Regions from separate parts of the Clostridium sp. LIBA-8841 genome, predicted to be linked through region 1. Evidence: a T-box and tRNA genes for the amino acid it is inferred to sense, from the RefSeq annotation. Region 1 holds a T-box; the other holds one or more tRNA genes.
The links. The T-box of region 1 lies ahead of trpS (tryptophan--tRNA ligase). A T-box ahead of a tRNA ligase gene usually reads a tRNA of that ligase, here a tRNA-Trp.
Positions count from the first base shown of each region.

Region 1 (7,844 bases):
CTCTTGTTCAAGGAGATGAAGATTTAACTGATCTTAATCTTAAGAAGCCATTGATACACAGTGGAGAAGAAACTTGGGCTCCTTCAGGAATTGCATTCATAAATCAAGGAGCAAGAAAAGATAATTTATTGGTTGCTACTCTTAGAGGACAAAAGTTACTTGTTATGTCTTTTAATGGAAGTGGAGCTAAAGCAACTAATGTAGAAGTACTATTTGAAAATAGTTACGGACGTTTACGTGAAGTTGTTGTGGGGAAAGATGGGGCTATTTATCTTTCAACTAGTAATAGAGATGGAAGAGGAAATCCTGCTATAAATGATGATAGGATTATTAGAGTAGTTTTAAAATAACACTTATTAGAGAATAGAATATAAATAACTTCTTTTTGAAAATATGTAACTAAAAATATGATTTGAAGATAAAAAAATACAATATAATTGTTATAAGTTAAGGTATGTTTGGAAATATATAATTTAAGGTTAGGTAGAGAAATCAAGTATAGAAATTTATAAGAACTATACTTGATTTTTTAGGTTTTTAGTAGTTAAATATTATGATTAAGAGAGAATTTTTGATATATTTAGTTTAGAAAATAAATTTTTAATATGAATACTGTAAATAAAAAATATGAAATCAAAAGATTGATTAAACTTAGATGATGATATAAATATATTTATTTTGGAGATGTTAATATGAAAAAAACTTTATATGATTATGAAGAAGCAATTAAAAAATTACCTTTAAAAGATAAATACACAAAAGAAGAACTTCTAATAGATGATTTTCTTATTGAGAAAGAAGGAAATATTGAAATTTATTATGCACCACACAATGAGTATATAAATCCTAGGGCAAAAGTTTTTATTGTTGGTATAACTCCAGGCTTTAATCAAATGAGCACAGCTATAGCAGAAGCAAGAAAGGAGTTAGAAGTAAGTGATAATATTGAAGAAATTCAATATAAATGCAAAGTTGCAGGCCGTTTTAGTGGAAGTTTAAGAAAAAATATTATTAGTATGTTAAATGAGATAGAACTTAATAAGGTTTTAGAAATAGAGGATTGTGGAGAGCTTTTCGGAGAAAAGGATTATTTATTACATACAGTATCTTTAATTCCTTACTCTGTATTTGTTAAAAAAGCAAACTACACAGGACATACTCCAAAATTAATAAAGAGTGATTTCTTAATGAAGTATGTTTATGATAATTTTCTTTCTGAAATTAAAAGTTTAGATGATTTTGAAAATATATTACTAATACCTTTAGGAAAAGCGGTAGAAGAGGTTTTATGTAAATTGCAAGAAGAAGGTTTTATAAGTGAAAGACAAATTATTAAGGGGTTTCCACATCCATCAGGTGCAAATGTCAATAGAATACCTCAATTAAATGAAAATAAGGACAGAATGATTAAAGAAATTAGAGTTTTTTGTAAATAAAGATAATTAATTTTAACTAAATATTAGAGGATTTTTCAATCTTCCATAGTCAAGAGAGAAATGGTCTATATGGAACGTTACTGGTAACTTTAATGGTGATTAGTTCACCTTATGTAAAATACTGTGGTAAAATAATTAGGTGAATTAAAGTATTTTATTGAGAAGGAAGTATATGATGAAGAGTGTTAAAATGAGATACCCAATATATCTTAAAGAGTTTAAATGTATTGGGGGAGAATGTGAAGATAGCTGTTGTATAGGCTGGGATGTTGATATTGATAAGTTTACTTTTGAGCAATATGAAGGAGTTCAAGATAATGAAATGAAAAATATTCTTGAAAGTAACCTTATTAAAAATAAGAATCATCAATGTGATGAAATTGATTTTGCAAAAGTTAAGTTAGGAGAAACTAAAAGATGTCCTTTCTTAAATTGTGAGAATTATTGTATTATCCATGCCAATCTTGGAGAGGAATATCTTTCAAATGTTTGTACATCTTTTCCTAGAGTAACTAACAAAATTGATGGTATTTATGAAATGTCACTTGCCGTAGCATGTCCAGAGGCAGCTAGAATACTTTTACTTAAGGAAGAAGGAATTGATTTTTCAGAAGGTGATGAAACTTTAGGAAAACACATAATATCAAGTGAAGTTAATATTGAACTTGGTCAAGGGGAATGGCTTCCTGTAGAGTTTCTTAAAGAGATTAGAGAAGTAAGTATAAAGATAATGAAAAATAGAAAGTTTTCTTTAGATAAGAGACTTTACATATTAGGTGAATTTATAAATAGTTTAGAGGATGAGTATGAATATAATCATGATAATACATTAAATTTCATAAAGGGATATGATATAAATTCTATCCAAGATCCATATGAAGAAAACCCTATGAACTATATTATTCAAGTTGATTTCTTTAAAAAGTTACTTACTATGCTTCGTGTAGAAAAAGATGTTGATAGTGAAAGATTTAAGGAGTACTCAAGAGAGGTTATAGAAGGACTTAATCTTAATGAGGAAAACTATTTAGCTAAAAATGCTCAAATGTATATAAAAGCTTTTCAAGATTATGAGAAAGAGTTTTTAAAGAAAAATGGCTACATATTTGAGAATTACATAGTTAATTTTATATATAGTAATCTCTTCCCATTTTGCGAAATAGAATCTATCTTTGACAGTTATATAATGCTACTTGTAAGATATACATTTATGAGATTTTATTTAGTTGGAATGTACTTATATAATGAAAATAGAGAAGAAAATAAGGCACTTTCTAAAGAAGAAGTAGTTAGATTTATACAATGTTTCTCAAAGGTTGTGGAACATCACAAGACTTACCTAGTTGACCTATTAAACTACATAAAAGAACATGATTTCAATAACTTAGAGTTTGTAAAAACATTATTACCAAAATAATAGTTTATTGAGTTAATAGTATTAAACTGAATTTTTATTATTAGCTTATAAAAGTATAGTATTACTTTAAAGTATTAGTTTTAGGATATATTATGGTAACTAAATGAACTGAAGAGATATATGAATTAGAATTATTATAAATTAAAAAAAGTATATTTGTTTAAGAGTTTATTTATAAATTTTTAGAGATTATTAGTTTTTTATAATATCTTTTATAATATTTTTTATGTTTTTATATAAAATATATAATGAACTGTTTTTACACATAAATAGAAAAGTGATATATTATAATAAATCCATTGATAAGGAGTAGTAATTAAATTTAGCTTTAATAAAGAGAGTTAGGGATGGTGGAATCCTAGCAAGAAGAGATTTAATGAATGGACCTTTGAGGAACAAAGAGAAATCTTATTTTGAGAGTATCGGAGTGGTGTGCCGCACCTTATAGCGGATAGAGTGTGATAGTACTTGAAGTTGAGAGGCATATTTTTATATGCAATTTAGGTGGTAACGCGGAAGATATCTCCGTCCTATTTATTTAGGGCGGAGTTTTTTTATTTTAATAGAGTCTCTATTTTAAGTAAATGTTGATTTTTAGTTAAGTCTTTATATCTATTTACTTATTAAGGCGGTTTTATGGATTTATCTAAAAATTAATACGAATTTTAGAACAGAGCATAAGTAGAATTAAATATATTTAAATTATAGAAGCAATTTAAAAGATTAGGAGGAGAAATTCATGAAAAAAGAAATAATTTTAACAGGAGATAGACCAACAGGAAAATTACACATAGGGCATTATGTTGGTTCTTTAATTAATAGGGTACAATTACAAAATAGTGGAGAATATGAAAGTTATATAATGATTGCTGACCAACAGGCATTAACAGATAATGCTAGAAATCCAGAAAAGATAAGAAAAAGCTTAACTGAGGTTGCTTTAGATTATTTAGCTGTTGGAATAGATCCAAGTAAATCAACTATATTTGTTCAATCACAGATTCCAGAGTTAAATGAATTAACTATGCATTATTTAAATCTAGTTACAGTTGCAAGATTAGAAAGAAATCCAACAGTTAAGAATGAAATAAAAGAGAAAAACTTTAACACGAGCATACCATCAGGATTTTTAATTTATCCTGTAAGCCAAGCTGCTGATATAACAGCATTTAAGGCAACTGTAGTTCCAGCAGGAGAGGATCAATTACCTATGATTGAGCAGACAAGAGAAATAGTGAGAAGTTTTAATTCAATATATGAAAAAGAGGTATTAGTTGAGCCAAGAGTTATCTTACCAAAGGCAGGTTTAGGAAGACTACCTGGTATAGATGGAAATGCTAAGATGAGTAAATCTTTAAATAACGCAATATATTTATCTGATGAACCAGAAGTTATAAAGAAGAAAATAATGTCAATGTACACAGATCCTAATCATATTAGAGTTGAAGATCCAGGACAAATTGAAAATAATACTGTATTTACCTATTTAGATGCTTTTGCTCAAGATAAAGCAAAGGTGGAAGAAATGAAGGAGCATTATAAAAGAGGTGGTTTAGGTGATGTTAAGGTTAAAAAATATTTAAATGAAGTATTACAAGCAGAACTAGAACCTATAAGAGCAAGAAGAAAAGAGTATGAAAAAAATATTGATTATGTATATGAAATGTTAAAAACAGGTAGTGAAAAAGCAAGAGAAAAGGCAAGTAATACTCTTCATGAAGTTAGGGAAGCTATAGGAATAAACTATTTTAATAACCTATTATAATTTCAAAATAATTATTTTATAAATTCTATGGCATTAATAGGGTAATTATTTTTATGTTAGAATGAATTAATTATATTAAAAGAAAAGATGACAATGTGCAATTTATAATACACATTGTCATTTTTATTTTATGGTTATATGAAAATAGATTAATAGAATAAATTAGATTTTAAAAATAAGTAAATATAGTAAGATTAGCAGGTATTTAAAAAGTTAGTATGATAATATATTCGTATGTATAAGATTAACATTTGTATATAATTATGGAGGATAAAAAATTGAATATTTTAATTGTTGAAGATAACGTTGATATAAATAACCTTATTTCTAGAATACTTGAGAAAGAAGGGTACTCAGTAAGAGGCGCATATTCAGGTTCAGAAGGAATGATGTGTATAGAGCAGTTTGAGTATGATCTTATAATTCTTGATTTAATGTTACCTGGAATTAGTGGAGAAGAGCTTATAGAAAGGGTTAGGAATAAGAGTGTGGTTCCAATAATAGTTATATCTGCTAAAGAAGGAATTGACAATAGAATAAATGTACTTAAGCTAGGGGCTGATGATTTTATAAGTAAACCTTTTGATAATGATGAGGTGCTTGCTAGAGTAGAAGCTCAGCTTAGAAGATATAAAAAATTTTCTAAAAAAGAAATTAAAAAGACTAAATTTACATTCAAGAAGTTGGTTCTAGATTCGGAAACTAGACAAGCTTTTATAGGGAATAAAGAAGTACCTTTAACTGCAAGAGAATTCTCTATAATAGAACTTCTAATATCAAATCCTAAGAAGGTTTTTACAAGAGCAAATTTATTTGAATCCGTATGGAATAATGAATTCATAGGGGATGATAACACAGTAAATGTTCATGTAAGCAATTTAAGGACAAAGCTTTCAAAATTAGATCAAGAGAATGAATATATAAAAACCGTGTGGGGGATAGGCTTCAAATTAGGTGAAGAGAGTAATTAGCAAATATAAAGCCATAATAAATTTGCTATGGATTATTTAACCAAATTTTAGAGTTCTTAATAAAGTATTTAGTTTATATAAGGCGAAATTAATTAGTTATTGAAGTCTAGCTACAAAATAAATATCTTAAGAGAGCTAAATAAAAACTTAAGACTTTCTTAATCTTTGATTTATGATATCTTATAAAGTTCTCTATAGAATAAGGGTATAAGATATCAGGAGGGAATTTTAAATGAGAGATTTAGTTTTAAAAACACATGGCATAACTAAAAAATACGGAAGTCAACTTTCAAATGATGATATAAATATCAATGTTAGAAAAGGCGATATCTATGGATTAATAGGAAAAAATGGAGCTGGTAAAACAACTTTAATTAGAGTTATAACAGGCTTGGCTCATAGAACAAGTGGACATATTGAGCTATTTGGTAGAAGTGGGGAAAGAGAATTAAATGATGCTAGAACTATGATAGGCAGTTTAATTGAATCTCCTTCTTTTTATCCTAATATGACAGCAAGGGAAAATCTAGAGGTTTCAAGAATATTTAGAAATATAGCAGGCAAAGAGTGTATTGAGGAAGTTTTACAGTTGGTTGGATTAAGTGATACAGGAAAAAAGAAAGTTAAAAACTTTTCTTTAGGTATGAAACAGAGATTAGGAATAGCAAATGCTTTACTTGGTAATCCAAAACTACTTATATTAGATGAGCCTATAAATGGATTAGATCCAATGGGAATAGTTGAAATAAGAGAACTTCTTAAAAAGTTAAATAGGGAAAAAGATATGACCATAATAATATCAAGTCATATTTTGGGTGAGCTTTCAGAACTTGCAACTTGCTATGGGATTATGAGTGAAGGGAAGCTTATAGAAGAGATTTCAGAAGAAACTCTTAATGAAAAATGTAGACAGAATATAGAGATTAAGGTTGATGATAAGGATAGAGCTGTTGCTTTAATTGAGAGGGAAATGAAAATAAAAAATTATATAGTACTAGAAAACAATATTATAAAAATTTTCGATAACTTAGACCAAGTTGGTTTAATAAATTCAACACTTTCAATAAATGGAGTTTTAGTTGAAAGTATAGGGTTAAAGGGAGAAAGTTTAGAAGAATATTTTATGACACTAGTTGGAGGTACTAAGTAATGAATAGATTGATTAAAGCAGAAATATTTAAATTAATGAAAAATAAAGCTTTTAAGGTATTATGCGCGATTTGTATTATATTAGCTTTTATGAGTATATTTTCAGCCTCAGATACAATGAATAGTTTAATGAAAGATGCCATGTCTAATATACCTGAGGAGATACAGGTAATTGCTCAAACAAATGAAGCTAATGGAGCAATTGTTACTCCAGGAAGAATAGGCTTTAATATGCCGAAGGGAAATAGCCCATTAGATGTTTATTATGTATCCTTTGGAGTAGGTGTCATTGAAATTTTAATAGGAGTTTTAGTTGGAGGATTCTTAGCCAAGGAATATTCGGAAGGAACTATGAAAAATATATTAGCTTATGGAAAGAGTAGAACAAAATTTTATTTATCAAAGTTTATAGCTATGATGGTAGGAGTTTCTATATTAACCTTAATTCTAACTTTAATATCTTTTATAGGAACAGGTTTTATGAATGGTTTCGGAGATATAGCATTAGCTGATTTAGGTAATATGGCAATGACATTCTTAGCCTCAATCATAGCAAGTTCAGCAGTAATAGCTTTAATTATGATAATAAGTTCCCTGGTAAAAGGAAATGGAGCAACAATAGGAATTACAGTGGTTATATTTGTTTTAATTCCAACAATAATAAGTATATTCTATGGAACTTATCCTACATTTGATTCCATATATGAAATGACTCCATACTATAATAATGCTTTAGCAACATCGCAGAATGCAGAGCTTAGTGATTTAATGAAATCTATAGGAATTTCTTTAGCAACAATAGGTCTTTCTTTAGGAATAGGGACGAAGATATTTAATAAACAGGATATAAAATAATATTTTTACTAAATTAAGGTGGTTCTTTTAGGAGTCACCTTATTAGTGCTTTAGGGGAGATTAGTATGTTTATAAAGGGAGTATTGATTTTTTTTATTATATATTTAATATTTTACACAGTAAGGATGAAGCTGGAGATTAAAAATATATCAAAACAGATAAGGACATGGAATGGAGAGAATATTAATATAAGAACTAATGCTATAAATAATGAAATAGAAGAACTTGTAAGGGATATAAATAGTATTTAT
Region 1 is NZ_CM173488.1:1,175,825-1,183,668, forward strand. Features, by position in the region: gene AC2A4K_RS05055 (PQQ-dependent sugar dehydrogenase) at 1-350, shown strand, start outside; gene AC2A4K_RS05060 (hypothetical protein) at 693-1,436, shown strand; gene fliB (flagellin lysine-N-methylase) at 1,612-2,853, shown strand; T-box leader at 3,144-3,389, shown strand; gene trpS (tryptophan--tRNA ligase) at 3,593-4,618, shown strand; gene AC2A4K_RS05075 (response regulator transcription factor) at 4,882-5,589, shown strand; gene AC2A4K_RS05080 (ABC transporter ATP-binding protein) at 5,822-6,739, shown strand; gene AC2A4K_RS05085 (DUF2705 family protein) at 6,739-7,593, shown strand; gene AC2A4K_RS05090 (sensor histidine kinase) at 7,659-7,844, shown strand, end outside.

Region 2 (7,844 bases), 1.8 Mb from region 1:
AAGCTATCTGTATCAGTGTTCAAAGTTGAACCTATGCTAGACAAACCTATGAAAGAAAATTTAGGATAATAAAAAAGAGCTCTAATTTAGGGCTCTTTTTTATTTAAATATTGTGTCTCCACATTATTATGGCGTTTTCTTTGGGATTGTGGTAGAAGTTTTTTCTTATCCCTTCCTCTTTGAATCCATGTTTTTTATAAAGATTTTGTGCTGGAAGGTTTGATTCTCTTACTTCTAGAGTAAGAGAATTTATGTTATTTTCCTTACATAAAGTAATTAGATTATCCATTAATAGATTTCCAATTCCTTGCTTTCTATATTCTGGATGAACAGCTATGTTTGTTATATCTCCTTCACCAAAAACAACCCACATTCCAAGAAAGCCTATAACCTTATTCTCATCTAGAGCCACAAGGTATTTTGCTAACTTGTTTGAAAGCTCATTTTCAATCGATTCTATATTCCAAGCCTCCGTAAGGCTAAGTTTACTTACTTCAAAAACACCTTCTATATGAGAAGAGTTCATAGGTTCTATTTTATAAGAACTCATTATTTTAATCTCATTCTTTCTTCGTATTCTCTTTCAGCTTGAGATTTTCTTAAGTAAACTGGAGCATATGTATTTAAATCATGATAAACTCCATTTTCTAATAATCTTAATCCTAATTCTCCAACTGATGCTGCTCTTGGATAAGCTGAATGATTAGGTGCGAAAGAACAGTTAGGAAGAGCTTCTTTTAGGAAAGCTTTGTGCTTAGTTATTCCGTCTCCAACAAAGATAACATCTTCATTTCTCTCTTTAATTTTTTCAACTAAGTCATTTAAGGAAATACATTCTTTTTCACTAAGGGAAATAAGCTCATCTCCGTCTTTTTTATAAAGAGAAGCATATACATTTCCTCTAAGAGCATCTATAATTGGACAGATTATCCCTTTAAAGCCTGATATGTTATAAGCTAAGGTATCAAGAGAAGAAATACAAACAGAAGGCTTTTTACTTCCAAAGCTTAACCCTTTAATAGTTGCCATTCCTATTCTAAGACCAGTAAATGAACCAGGTCCTTCGCTAATAGCAAATCCATCTAAATCTTTGATTTTTAAGTCGTTATATTTAAGTAAATCATCTATTAAATCCATTAATAAAACGGAGTGTTGTTTTTTATCATTTAAGTTTATTTCTCCTAGAACTCCCTTTTCATTTACTAAGGCACATGTAGCAGTGCTAGAAGAAGAGTCAACAGCTAATACTAACATTCTTTTATCTCCTTTATGTAGTTATATCTATCTCCATAACTATTAATAGTTATTTTTCTAAAGTTTTCACCCATATCAGGTAATTTTTCTATTTTAATATGTATATATTCTTCTGGGATAAGTTCCTCTATATAGTTAGCCCATTCAATTAAGCTTACGCCATCACCAAAGATATATTCATCAAATCCTATTGCTTCAATTTCATCTGGATCATTAACTCTATAAACATCAAAATGGTAAAGAGTTAATCTTCCACTATGATATTCATTAACTATATTAAAAGTTGGACTAGTTATATGCTCATCAATTCCTAATCCTTCTGCAATTCCTTTGCTTATATGAGTTTTGCCAGTTCCTAAGTCGCCAGTTAAACAAAGAATATCTCCTTTATTTACAAGAGAACCAAGTTGTCTTCCAATATGCATAGTTTTCTCTACACTATCTACTATAAATTCCATAAAGAACTCCTTTCAAATTAACACTCTTTAATCATTCTATCCAAATTTAAAGAAAAAGAAAAGAGATGCTAGATTTAATAAGATATTTTAAGTTTTATTATGTGTTTTAAATGATTCAAATTTTCTATGAGATTTAATAAAACATACACCTATAAAATTATTATAATATTAACCTTTAAAGGGCAAAAGACTCTTTAATTGATACTTTTGTAAATTTAATATAATTAGATAATTATATAATGGGATAATAGTATAATATTATTATAAAGTATGTAAATTTAGGAATTGGGGGGATTTGTATGTTAGTAAAGGCTGTTATGACAAAGAAGGACAATCTTGATTTGGTTACTTCTAAAACTATACTTAAAGATGCATTAAAAATTATGGATGATAATAATTTTTTATCAATTCCTGTAGTAGATGGCAATAAATTTAGGGGGGCAGTGTCTAAAAGCTGTATATATGAGCATTATTTTAAAAATAATTTAAGTAAAGAAGAGTTATTGAATAATGTTACTGTGGGAGAAATTTTTAAAACAGAAATTCCTATAATAAGTAAGGAAGAACATATAGAAAAAGCAGTTGCTATGTTAGAAAAAATGAGAATTTCTTTTGTTGCTGTTGTAGATGAATTTGATAATTTTAAGGGAATATTAACTCATAAAGCTGTATTTAAAGAGTTCAATAATGCCTTTGGCCTTAACAAGGGAGAAAGAATAGTTATAAGAACTTTTGATGTTCCAGGACAATTATCAAAGATGACTAAAATAATATCTCAAGAAGAGGGAGATATATTAAGTGTAGTTATTATAGATACAAAAAGTTTAACTGAGGTTAAAGAAGTCATTGTTAGAATTAAGAATGGAGATATTAATAATATAAAGAAAAAATTGAAAGATTCAGGATTTAAATTAGCATAATAAAATAGTTAAGAGTATAGAGTAGAGTATATTTTAAAAGAAATTTTAGTAATCCTTATTTATAGGTTTGAAAATAGAATATACTCTACTTTTATGAGTAAATATAAGACTATTTTATCAAGGAATTAATATGTATTTTTTATTAAAAATAAAATTTTACATAAAAAACCCTTGCGTTAAGTTTATTTTTAATATATAATAAATTCTGTGTTCAGGGGTATGGCTCAATTGGTAGAGTAGTGGTCTCCAAAACCATTGGTTGTGGGTTCGAGTCCTACTGCCCCTGCCAATTAACACAAATTATAACATAATATTATAGGGGTATGGCTCAATTGGTAGAGTAGTGGTCTCCAAAACCATTGGTTGTGGGTTCAAGTCCTACTGCCCCTGCCAGAAAATCAGTAAATTAATTTACTGATTTTTTTTTGCTTAATTTTAAAAAAAATATTGGTTTTTGTAAAGATGTTTATATTATAAAATGTGTAAAATATATAAAAATTGTAAACGATTTTAAAACGATGTATAATATTATCTGTACAGTTTAAAAGTAAAGGGGATAAAGAATAGTGAGAAAAATTATTAAACCATTAAGTTTTGCTACAATTATGTTTTTATCATTAAATCTATGTTTTTTTAATGATAAAGTCGTTAAGGGGGAGGAAATTTCTAATGAAACTAAAGTTACTATTTTAGGAACTTCAGATATACATGGAAGATTTGTTCCTTGGGATTATGCATCAGATACTGAAAATAATTCAGGAAGCTTATCACAAATATCAACAATTGTAAAAAAAGAAAGAAAAGAGAATCAAAATGTAATTCTTGTAGATGCAGGTGACTCAATTCAAGATAACTTTGTTGAAACTTTTAATAAAGGACCTAAGCAACCTATGGTTTTAGGTATGAATAAGATGAAATATGATGTTTGGGAAATGGGAAACCATGAATTTAACTTTGGATTAGATGTTCTTAAGCATGTAACAAATCAATTTGAAGGAAAAGTATTAGCGGGTAACATCTATAATGACGATGGAACAAGATATATGGATGGATATACTATAATAGAAAGAGACGGAATAAAAATAGGCATTATAGGAATGGATACTCCTATGATAAAAGAATTTGAAAAACCATATAATATAAAAGGAATTGAGTTTAGAGATCCAGTTAAAGAAACAAAAAAGATTATAAAAGAATTAGATGGAAAAGTTGATGCTATGATTGGCGTTATGCATATGGGCTTAGATAATGAAAATGAAATCCCGAATACAGGTGTTAGAGATATTGCTAATCAGTGTCCTGAACTTACAGCAATTATAGGTGGACATATGCATAAACTAGTTGAAAACGATATTATAAATGGAGTAATTATAACTGAACCAGGAAAATATGGACAGGCTGTCTCAAAAATAGATTTAACATTCAAAAAAGAAAATGGTAAAAATGTATTAAAAAATAAAAGCACTAATACTATTTCAGTGGCTAATGTAGAATCAGATAAAGAAATAGAAAATCTATTAAAGCCTTTTCACGAAGAGTTGCGTAAAGATGCCAATTCAGTTATCGGAAGACTTGAAGGGGTTAATATGGTAGATGAAGATTACATAAAAGGAATACCTACAATACATATAGAAGATACTCCATTAATTGACTTCTTTCATGAAGTTGGAAAGTATTATAGTAAGGCTGATGTAATAGCATTAGCTATAGATAATGATAAAGCTAAGTTAGATTTAGGAGAAATAAAGAAAAAAGATATAGCGTATAACTATAGATATACTGGTGGAGAAATAAGCGTTTATGAAGTAACAGGAAAAGACTTAAAAAAATACATGGAATGGGCTGCTGGATATTTTAATACATTAAATCCAGGAGACATTACTCCAAGTTTTAATCCTAAAAGAAGAGCATCTAAATACAGTACTAATGATATGTTTGGTGGAATAACTTATAAAATTGATTTAAGAGAAAAAGAAGGAAATAGAATTAAGGATGTTAAATATAAGGATGGAAGGGAACTTAAGGATACAGATGTCTTAAAATTAGGAATGAATTCATATAGGCTTGGACAATTACAAGGAAAGGGAGGAATCTTTGAAGGTAAAGATTTTAAAAAACTTTGGGATTCTAAAACTGCTTATGGAGAAGAAGAAGGAACAATAAGAAATTTAGCTATAGATTATATTAAAAATGTTAAAAATGGTGTTATAAATGCAAAAAAACAAAATAATTGGCGTTTGCTAGGTATAGATCCAAACTCAGAAAACTATAAAAAAGTTAGAGATTTAGTTAATTCAGGAGAGTTAAAAATACCTAGCTCTGAAGATGGAAAATATACTAATTTAGCATCAATAAATGAGAAGGATTTGCCTGTGGATAATAATACATCTAAAGAAGATGTGGATAATAATATACCTAAAGAAGATAAAGAAGATGCTAATATAAATTCAGATAAAAACAAAGAAAAAAATAATGAAGGAAATAATGAGGCTAGTAAGGAAGAATTACCTAAAGTAGATGAAAATGTAGAAAATCAAAAAAATAATGAAAATAAAATAGATAATAATCAAGAAGATGTTGAAGAAAACAACAAAAAAGAAAATGAGATTCCTAATACAGGATCTCCTATAGGTGGAGAAACTGTAGCACAAATAGCTATGTTATTAATAGGATTAGGTGTAGTATTAAAAATTAAAAGATAAATAATTATATAGAGGTTTTAGGTGAATTTTCATTGGTAGTTACTTTTTAAGAGTCTAAATTGCTTTGAAAGAGAGTTATATTATATTGGCATTATATAGATAAAAATCCTTCTATTTCATAGGTTTATAATCTGCATTCTGGTTAATATAATAGTGTAAGCAAGAGATAAACAAATTTCAAGCTTACAAATTACCAAAGCCAAAGGAGGAATTAGAAATGTCAAAAACATTAGTTCCAGAAGCAAAAAATGGATTAAGTAAATTCAAGACTGAGGTAGCTAGAGAGCTAGGTGTACCATTCTCAGATTATAATGGAGACCTAAGTTCAAGACAATGTGGTTCCGTAGGCGGCGAAATGGTAAAAAGAATGGTAGAAGCTTATGAAAGTCAGTTAAAATAATAACCCTTTCGCTAGTACTTAATTAAACCAAAGATTCATTTGAAAGTAGGAGGTAATATATATGGGCATTGCAGAAACAAACGCAGAAACGACCATTGAAGATAACCTACATAGTGATTCTGAAGATATAGCAGGAGGAAGTGTTATGGAAGGTAAACCACCAAAACATGAAGCTTAAACTTCTACCGCAAAAAGCTATCTAGAGGATGTTACATCCTCTAGATAGTCTTTTTTTTTGACATTCTCTATGATAAAATTAGAATAAATTGGAATAAGCGAGGTGTCATGCTGTTGAAAAAGGTAAAAATATTACATTGTAGCGATATTCATTTTGATACTCCTTTTAAGGAATTACCAAAAGAAATAGGTGTAATGAGAAGAGCAGAATTAAGAGAATGCTTTAGTAAAATAATAAATAAAGGAATAGATGAAAAAGTTGATTTAATTCTTTTAACAGGAGACCTTTTTGACAATGATACTGTGGAAAAGAGTACTCTTATTTTTATAAAAGATCAGATGGATAAACTAAGTAGGCATAATATAAAAGTATTTATTGCTGCTGGAAACCATGATCCTTATAATAAAAAATCTTTTTATAACATGATTAGTTGGGGAAAAAATGTTTATATATTTAATAATCAAATGGAGAGGGTAGAAATACCTGAATTAAACACAGTGGTATATGGAGCATCATTCAATGATAAGTATATTAGGGAATCACAACTAAAAGATTTTAGAGTGGAAGAAGATGATAAAAATTTAATAAAAATTATGCTTCTACATGGAGAGTTAGGAAATAATGAAGTTGGAGAATACAATCCTCTTTTATTTAAAGAGATAGAAGCTAGTAATATGGATTATATAGCTTTAGGTCATATTCATAAGTTTTCAGGAATAAAGAAAATCGGTAAAACTTATTATGCGTATGTAGGTTGTCCAGAGGGAAGAGGGTTTGATGAAGCTGGAAACAAAGGAATAATATTAGGAAATGTAACTTTAGGAGCAGTAGATTTAAACTTTGTAAAAATGAATAAAAGAGAATATTTCATAAAAGAAGTTGATGTATCAGGATGTGAAACTAAGGAAGAAATAATCGAAAAAATATTAAATACTTTTTCAAAAGAATCAAGAGTAAAAAATTTATTTAAAGTTATATTAAAAGGAAATATAGAGGAGCATTTTAAAATTGACACTGATTTATTGGAAAATTTAATTAGAGAGAAATTTTTTTATTGTAAGATTGAGAACTCTACTAGAATTAAAATAGATATAGATGAGCTTAGTAATGAATATTCAATTAAAGGTATTTTTTGTTCCCTAATAAAAGATGCTTTTGAATCAGGAGAAGAGGATGATGAAATACTTGATATAGCTTTTAGATTTGGTATGGAAAGTCTTTTAGATGGAGAAGTGAATTTAAATGATAATTAAGAAAATAAATGCAAAATCCTTTGGGAAATTAGAAAATAAAGAATTAGAATTAAAAGAGGGATTTAACATAATTTATGGTGAAAATGAAAGTGGTAAAAGTACACTACAATCTTTCATAAAGGTTATGCTATATGGCGTTGATAACAAAAAAGGTAAAAAATCTTTAGCAGATAGAGCAAAATATACTCCAATAGGAAAAAGTACATTTTCAGGAGAGTTACTTATAGAAGTAGAAAATGAAGAACTTTTAATAGATAGAAGCTTTGGAAAGACTAAGAAATACGATGAAGGAAATATTTTTAATAATATAACAGGAGAGAAAATAAATAAATATTCTTGGCAAGAGCCTGGAAAAGATATATTAAATATTTCAGCAGATGGATTTAAAAACACTCTATTCATAAGTCAAATGGGATGTAGTGTAGAAAATTCTAAACAAGATGATGTCTTAAATAAGATTATAAATATTTTAGAGTGCGGAGCAGATGAAGTTTCTTATAAAAAAATAAAAAATAATTTAAATGAAAATAAAAAGCAATTAACCAATTTAAGAAAAACAGGGAAGCTTGATTTATTAAAGGTCAAAGAAAGCAATCTTTTAGAAGAACGATATAAAAGAATAGTTATTCATGAAGAAAATATAGAAAATGAAGTATATTTGAATAAACTAAAATTAAAA
Region 2 is NZ_CM173488.1:3,266,373-3,274,216, reverse strand. Features, by position in the region: gene AC2A4K_RS14375 (ECF transporter S component) at 1-69, shown strand, start outside; gene rimI (ribosomal protein S18-alanine N-acetyltransferase) at 104-550, opposite strand; gene tsaB (tRNA (adenosine(37)-N6)-threonylcarbamoyltransferase complex dimerization subunit type 1 TsaB) at 550-1,254, opposite strand; gene tsaE (tRNA (adenosine(37)-N6)-threonylcarbamoyltransferase complex ATPase subunit type 1 TsaE) at 1,248-1,712, opposite strand; gene AC2A4K_RS14355 (CBS domain-containing protein) at 2,012-2,632, shown strand; tRNA gene AC2A4K_RS14350 (tRNA-Trp) at 2,846-2,921, shown strand; tRNA gene AC2A4K_RS14345 (tRNA-Trp) at 2,950-3,025, shown strand; gene AC2A4K_RS14340 (bifunctional metallophosphatase/5'-nucleotidase) at 3,199-5,334, shown strand; gene AC2A4K_RS14335 (alpha/beta-type small acid-soluble spore protein) at 5,552-5,734, shown strand; gene AC2A4K_RS14330 (metallophosphoesterase family protein) at 6,020-7,165, shown strand; gene AC2A4K_RS14325 (ATP-binding protein) at 7,155-7,844, shown strand, end outside.
Region 2: it encodes a tRNA-Trp, which carries the amino acid that the T-box ahead of trpS (tryptophan--tRNA ligase) is inferred to sense. The anticodon was not compared.